Regions from separate parts of the Amycolatopsis sp. NPDC004368 genome, predicted to be linked through region 1. Evidence: riboswitches for the same ligand, from Rfam matches in the RefSeq annotation. Region 1 holds a riboswitch; the other holds the start of a gene.
The links. Region 1 has a riboswitch for cobalamin ahead of ACWEOE_RS00425 (hypothetical protein). Riboswitches for the same ligand answer to the same signal wherever they lie in the genome.

Region 1 (3,392 bases):
AGCACCCATGCGCTTCCCTTCTCGAGCCCCTCTGAACTGCTTCTTCACGCCTTCCCCAAGATCAACCTTCGCATTGCGCGCAGCAGTCGGCATGCCCAGCGGGCCGCACTATTCGGTGATCTTTCCGGTGGCGCGAAACGGCTTCCCGTGGTTCGGTCGAGGCGCGGACCGTCCATAGTGGATGCTGTGGACAACCCTGTGGAAGGATTTCCGGGGCTTGGCGAAAAGCCTTGTTTCACAACGGAAAACAAGGGCGGAGCCCTGTGTACTACCCGGCGAGCTCGCGGGCGCGCTCGATGAGCGCGGACAGGTGCAGGCCGCGCTGGACGTCGCACGGGTGTGTGGTCTTGCCGCTCGCGACCATGGCCGCGAAGTCGTCCAGCAGGGCCGTGTAGGACTCGCCGGCGGTGCCCGGTTTGCGCCCCAGCGTCCGGAAGCCGTGCGCACCGTAGACGGCGACTTCGACCACAGTCGGCTGGATCGGCAGGCGCAGCGAGAGCGTCGCGGTGCTCGTGGCGCCACCTTCGTGGGCGAACATCAGCTGCCACAGATCGTCGGGGCCGCGGTGGGCCGCGAGCACGTCGGTGATGGGGCCCAGCGCGGCGTCGAGCAGGTCGAACGCGTGCGGCCCGATGTCGGCGAGCGCGCCGCCCGATGCGTCGAGGCGCCAGGCCGACGTCGAATACTGCCCGCCGAGCAGTGCGCCCGACAGCCAGCGCGCGCCGCCGCCGCGCCAGCCGCCCGAGACGGCGAGGCCGTCGAGCCACTCGCGTGTCTGCTGGGAGAACCGCAAGGTCAGCATCACCAGCGACGCAACACCCGCCTGCGCCACCGTGTCGGCCAGCCGGCGCGCGCCCGCCAGGTCGGCGGCGATCGGCTTCTCCAGGATCAGGTGCTTGCCGGCCTCGGCAGCGCGTGTCGCGATCTCCGCCTGCACGGCGGGCGGCACGGCGAACGCGAGGGCGTCGACCAGCGAGAACAGCTCGTCGAGGTCGTCGGTGCCGACGGCACCGTGGGCCTCGGCCAGGGAGCGGGCGCTCTCGGCCCGGCGCGACCAGACGGCGCTGAGCTCGGTGCCGGGGTGCTCGGCCAGGCCCGGCGCGTGCACGGTGGTCGCCCAGGGACCGGTTCCGACGAGGCCGATGCGCAGCTGTCCGACGTCCACGCCCGGAAGTGTAGGTCTCTTCCGGCCGGTCGCCCCGGTGGGTTAACGTCGGTGAGCTGTACACCACGAACGGGGGAAGCCGGTGTGAATCCGGCGCTGACCCGCAACCGTGAGCGGCCCACCGTGGCCGTGAGCCGGATTGCCCGTCGTGGTCCGACTCGATGCGAGGTTCATCACCATGCGGCTGTTTTCTGCCCTTGCCGTGGGCGCACTCCTGATCGCCGCAGGCCTGTCCGGCGCGACTCCCGCCACCGCGACCGTGCCCGGGAAGGGCACCGCGGGTTACTGCCCCGACGCCACCGGTGTGACGGTGGTGGTCGACTTCCAGGACCTCGGTGGCGACACCCTGATCCGCTGCGCACCCGGGCCGCAGGCCAACGGCGTGGCCGCGATGCAGAACGCGGGTCTCGACCTCGCGGGCGTCGGCAAGTACGGCCTGGCGCTGATCTGCAAGATCGAGGGCAAACCCGCCGACCAGTCGTGCTCGGGTATGCCGCCCGAGAACGCGTCGTGGGGCTTCTGGACCGCCACCAACGGCGGCAAGTGGGCGTCGAGCCAGGTCGGCGTGCAGAGCTGGCAGCCGCCGGCCGGCAGCTTCGAGGGCTGGTCGTTCGCGCACAACAAGGCCTTCACGGACTACCCGCCGCCGCGTGTTGCGCCGGTGCGCAAGGCCAACCAGCCGACGGTGCACGACGTGTCCGTCGCCGAGAGCAGCAGTTTCCCGTGGGGTCTGCTGATCGGGTTCGTCGTGCTGGTGGTGCTCGTCGTCGCCGGGGTGACCGTGGGGCTGCGGCGCCGGCGTGCCTGAGTCACGCGCGCTGCACCCGGGCGCGTGGTGGGTGTGGGCGTTGGCGCTCGCCGTCGTCGCGAGCCGCACGACGAACCCGCTGCTGCTCGCGCTGGTCATCGCGGTGGCCGGGTTCGTGGTGGTGAACCGCCGAGGTGACGCGCCGTGGGCGATGGCTTTTCGCCTCTACGCGTGGGTCGCGGGCGTGATCGTGGTGTCACGGGTGGTGTTCCGCGTCCTCATCGGCGGCGAGGACGGCGGGCACGTGCTGTTCACGCTGCCCGCCATCCCGCTGCCCGCCGCGGCCGCCGGCATCGAACTGCTCGGGCCGACGTCGGCCGAAGAGCTGCTCGGCGGCTTCTACGACGGCCTGCGCCTGGCCACGATCGTGCTGTGCGTGGGCGCCGCCAACGCGCTGGCCAACCCGAAACGCCTGCTCAAAGCCGTGCCTGGGGCGTTGTCCGAGGTCAGCACGGCCATCACGGTGGCGCTTTCGGTGGCGCCGCAGCTGGTGGAGAGCGTGCACCGGGTCCGGCGCGCTCGGCGGCTGCGGGCGGCGCGTGGCCGGGGGTTGAAAGGGGTGATCGTGGTGGTGCTGGCCGACGCGATGGACCGCTCGCTGCTGCTGGCGGCGGCCATGGATTCGAGAGGCTACGGGCGGCGCGGCCACCTCGCCACGCGCGTGCGCTTGCTGATCGCGGCGTGCGTGCTCGCCGGGCTGGTGGGGGTATCGGTGGGGGTGTACGGGGTGCTCGACGGGTCGTCCGGCTGGCTGGGGGTGCCGATGCTCGTGGCCGGGCTTGCCGTGGCGGCGACCGGGTTCGTGCTGGGCGGGCGGCGGATCCGGCGCACGGCGTACCGGCCTGATCCGTGGCGGCTGCCGGAGACCGCGGTGGTGCTGTGTGGGGTCGTGTCGGCTGGGTTGGTTCTGGTCGTTTCGCCCGCGTCGCTGGCCACGTCGGTGAGCCCGCTGAGCTGGCCGGCGTTGCCGGTGCTGCCGGTGGTCGCCGTGCTGATCGCGGTGCTCCCCGCGTGGATCAGGCCGGTGGTCGCGTGATCGAGTTTTCGCAAGTCACGATCACCTACGACGGTGCTGCCCGGCCCGTGCTGCGCGGGGTCGACCTCGTGGTCGAGGAGGGCGAGCTGTGCCTCGTCGCCGGACGCACCGGGGTCGGCAAATCGACTTTCCTGGGCGCCATCAACGGGCTCGTGCCCCACTTCACCGGCGGCACGCTGGCCGGGCGCGTGCTCGTCGACGGCCTGGACACGGCCACGCACCCGCCGCGTGAGCTGGCGTCGGTCGTCGGGGTCGTGGGGCAGGATCCGCTGGCCGGGTTCGTCACGGACACCGTGGAGGAAGAGCTCGCGTACGCCATGGAGCAGCTGGCCGTGGCGCCCGACGTGATGCGCAAACGCGTGGAGGAGACACTCGACCTGCTG
Region 2 (3,392 bases), on a different contig from region 1:
TTCCTCGACTCCGCCGGGCTCACCGTGCTGGTCCGGGTCGAGCGCAAGCAACGGGCCCAGGGCGGCACGCTCGCCGTCGTCACCCGAAACCGCGCCGTGCTGCGTGTCCTGGAGATCACCGGCCTGGACCGGTCACTCACCATTCTGTCCGATGTGGACGAAGCACTGGCCTGATTCAGCGGCCGAGGTCCACGTCGAGCACGGTTTCCGCCCACACCGTCTTGCCGGTGGCGTTCGGCGCCTGTCCCCAGGAGTGGCTGAGGGCATCGACCAGGTACAGCCCCCGGCCGCCCTCCGCGGTCGGCGTGCGGGGGCTCGCGAACTCGGCGCTGCCGTCGGACACCTCGACCCGGACGAAACCGCGGCGATGCCGCAGCCGCACCGCGACCGGAGGACCACCGTGCTTCAGCGCGTTGGACGCCAGCTCGTCGAGCACCGCGATCACGTCGTCGACCTGCTCGGCGACCGCGTGCCTCAGGTGCTCCCGGGCCCAGCTCCTGAGGTGCGCCAGCTCGTGGACGGAGCCGCTCAAAGCAAGAGTCACCGACTCCGGCTCCATTCCGCCCCCTTCGGGTGATGCCCCCACGCCGGCCCCCGGACTGGCGCGCGTTCCCGGCTCGGAGTACCCGCGAACTGACGCCGCAAACCGTCCGACCGCACAGTAGCCGAGCACTGCCGCTGTCGATCGCGACGGGGTGGTTCGGTGTCGAGGTGCCTGTTCCGCCGCTGGTCAGCCGGCGAGCGCGACCGCGATTCGCTCGCCGTCGCGCCGCAGCACCACCCACCCGTCGGCCGCGCGCTCGATGTCGTAGCCCACGCCGAGGTACCGGTCCAGTTCCTGATCCAGTTCCCAGCCGCCGGCGACGTGGTGGACCGGCTCGTCGATCGGCAAGCCACCGAAGGACTGTGCGGGGTGGCTCATGGGTTCTCCTCCACTTCGGACGCGAGCGATTCGAGGCGGGAAGCGGCCGAATGAGCTCGTCGGCGGGTGTGGATTTCACCGTCGGTGGTGATTCGAGGCCACGCGGCTCACCGGATTGGGCTAGGTGCGAAGTTTTTTCGTTTGCCCGAACCGGGTTTGCTCCGTCTCGGTAGCGGGTAAGCCGACCGGCCTTCGGCACCGCGGCCGGGAATGCGTACCCGAAGCGTCCGTTCGGGACAACGGGGACAACCGCTCTTGCCGCGTCAGGCCGGCCTTGCCTAGGCTGGGCCGGCCGTGGTGCTCGGGAAGCCGGTGTGGAACCGGCGCGGCCCTCGCCACTGTGATCGGGAAGGTCCGCTCCACCGCGACTGCGAAAGGACCGAGCCACTGGGACACCGCGTCCCGGGAAGGCGGAGCGCACCGTCGGACCCGTCAGCCAGGAGACCGGCCACGGCACCGGAAAACCTTCCACGAGGTGCTGGAAAGGCGGGCGGATGCGCGCACGTGAAGTGGTGTCGACGGTACTGGGCTCGCGGGGTGACCGCCTGCGGCTGGCCGGGGTGTTCGGGGTGATCGCCCTGCTGCACGTGGTCGCGTGGGGCGTGCTGCTCCTGCTGGTGGTGCCACGGCATCTGACGGTCGGTCACGAGGTGTTCGGCATCGGCCTGGGGGTGACCGCCTACACGCTGGGCCTGCGGCACGCGTTCGACGCCGACCACATCGCGGCCATCGACAACACCACCCGCAAGCTCATGGCCGACGGCAAACGGCCCGTCTCGGTCGGGTTCTGGTTCGCGCTGGGCCATTCGACCGTCGTGCTCGGGCTCGCCATGCTCGTCGCGCTCGGCGCCAAGGTGACCGGCACCCTCACCGACGACGACTCCGGTGCCCACCGCGTGCTCGGCATCGTCAGCACCGGTGTGAGCGGGCTGTTCCTCTACCTCATCGCGGTGCTGAACCTCGTGGTGCTGCGAGGGATCTTCCGGCTGTGGCGAGGCATGCGCCGTGGCGAGCTGGACGAAACCGCGCTGGAGGAACAACTCGCGCGGCGCGGGCTGATGAGCCGGCTGCTGAACCGGTTCACCCGGGCGATCACCCGCCCCGGCCAGATGTACCCCGTCGGCCTGCTCTTCGGCGTCGGCTTCGACACCGCGACCGAGGTGACGCTGCTGGTGCTGGCCGGCGCGGGCGCCGCCGGCGGGCTGCCCTGGTACGCCGTGCTCGTGCTGCCGCTGCTGTTCGCCGCCGGCATGAGCCTGCTCGACACCGTCGACGGCACGTTCATGAACTTCGCCTACCACTGGGCCTTCGCCGACCCGCTGCGCAAGGTCTACTACAACCTCACCATCACCGGCCTCTCCATCGCCGTCGCGTTCCTGATCGGCAGCGTCGAGCTGATCGCACTCCTGCACGACGACCTCGACCTCACCGACCCGGTCACCGGCTGGATCGCCGGGCTCGACCTCAACAACGTCGGCTTCGCCGTCGTCGGGCTGTTCGTGGTGGTGTGGGCCGTCGCGATCGCGTACTGGCGGTTCGCCGGGCTCGGGAAGAAGCCCCGGCCCGAGCACGGCTGACGCGCTGGGCACCACCGGTGCCGCGGCACACGATCGTCCTTTGTGGACGACCCGAGGTCCGCGGTTCACCGACGCGGTGCAAGCCCGCTGCCCGTCCTGGCGTGGCAAGCGATCGTGGCCGCGCGATGGTCAGTCGGAGTTCGCCTGGTCGTACTCCGCACGGTGGGCGCGAATGTCGTCGCGGTGGTCGTAGGCCCAGCGGGCCAGCGCCAGCACTGAGCTCAGCAGCGTCTGGCCGAGGGTGGTCAGCGCGTACTCGACCCGCGGCGGCACCTCCGGGTAGGCGGTACGCTCGACCAGGCCGTCGCGGGTGAGGTGCTTGAGCGTCAAGGTCAGCATGCGCTGGGAGATGCCGGGGATCACCTGGTGGAGATCGGTGTAGCGCAGGGACCCGTCGCCGAGTGTGCCGATCACGAGGACCGTCCATTTGTCGCCGACGCGGTCGACGACCCCCCGGATGAGGTCGGCGTCGTCGGCCCAACCGGCGCGGTGGACGAGAAAAGCCAGATACAGGCAATCGACCGAACCGCACCCATCCTGCCGCTGATGCCGTCGACGCCGGCGCGGATGACCCATGACTACGTTCGTCACGGCACTACCAGCTTGTTCGCGGCGTTCGACGTCTCCAGCGGGGCAGTGATCGCCCAGCACTATCGCCGTCACCGCCATCAGGAGTTCCTGCGTTTCCTCAAGCTGATCGACACCGCCGTTCCTGCGGAACTTGACCTGCACCTGGTGCTGGACAACTACGCGACCCACAAGACCCCGCAGGTCAAGAACTGGCTGCTCCGCCATTCCCGGTTCCACCTGCACCTCACCCCCACCAGCAGCTCATGGCTGAAGCTGGTCGAACGCTGGTTCGCCGAGCTCACCAACCGACGAGCCCGCCACAG

Region 2: linked by a shared signal. The riboswitch ahead of ACWEOE_RS32385 (HoxN/HupN/NixA family nickel/cobalt transporter) and the one ahead of ACWEOE_RS00425 (hypothetical protein) in region 1 are both predicted to bind cobalamin.

What each region holds. Positions count from the first base shown of each region.
Region 1 is NZ_JBSGDT010000001.1:105,116-108,507, reverse strand. It holds gene ACWEOE_RS00435 (VanZ family protein) at 1-9, opposite strand, end outside; gene ACWEOE_RS00430 (Gfo/Idh/MocA family protein) at 269-1,165, opposite strand; cobalamin riboswitch at 1,195-1,330, shown strand; gene ACWEOE_RS00425 (hypothetical protein) at 1,344-1,973, shown strand; gene ACWEOE_RS00420 (CbiQ family ECF transporter T component) at 1,966-3,009, shown strand; gene ACWEOE_RS00415 (ABC transporter ATP-binding protein) at 3,006-3,392, shown strand, end outside.
Region 2 is NZ_JBSGDT010000031.1:44,276-47,667, forward strand. It holds gene ACWEOE_RS32370 (STAS domain-containing protein) at 1-174, shown strand, start outside; gene ACWEOE_RS32375 (ATP-binding protein) at 176-544, opposite strand; gene ACWEOE_RS32380 (hypothetical protein) at 731-922, opposite strand; cobalamin riboswitch at 1,201-1,389, shown strand; gene ACWEOE_RS32385 (HoxN/HupN/NixA family nickel/cobalt transporter) at 1,417-2,499, shown strand; gene ACWEOE_RS32390 (winged helix-turn-helix transcriptional regulator) at 2,629-2,913, opposite strand; partial or broken gene ACWEOE_RS32395 (IS630 family transposase) at 2,914-3,392, shown strand, end outside.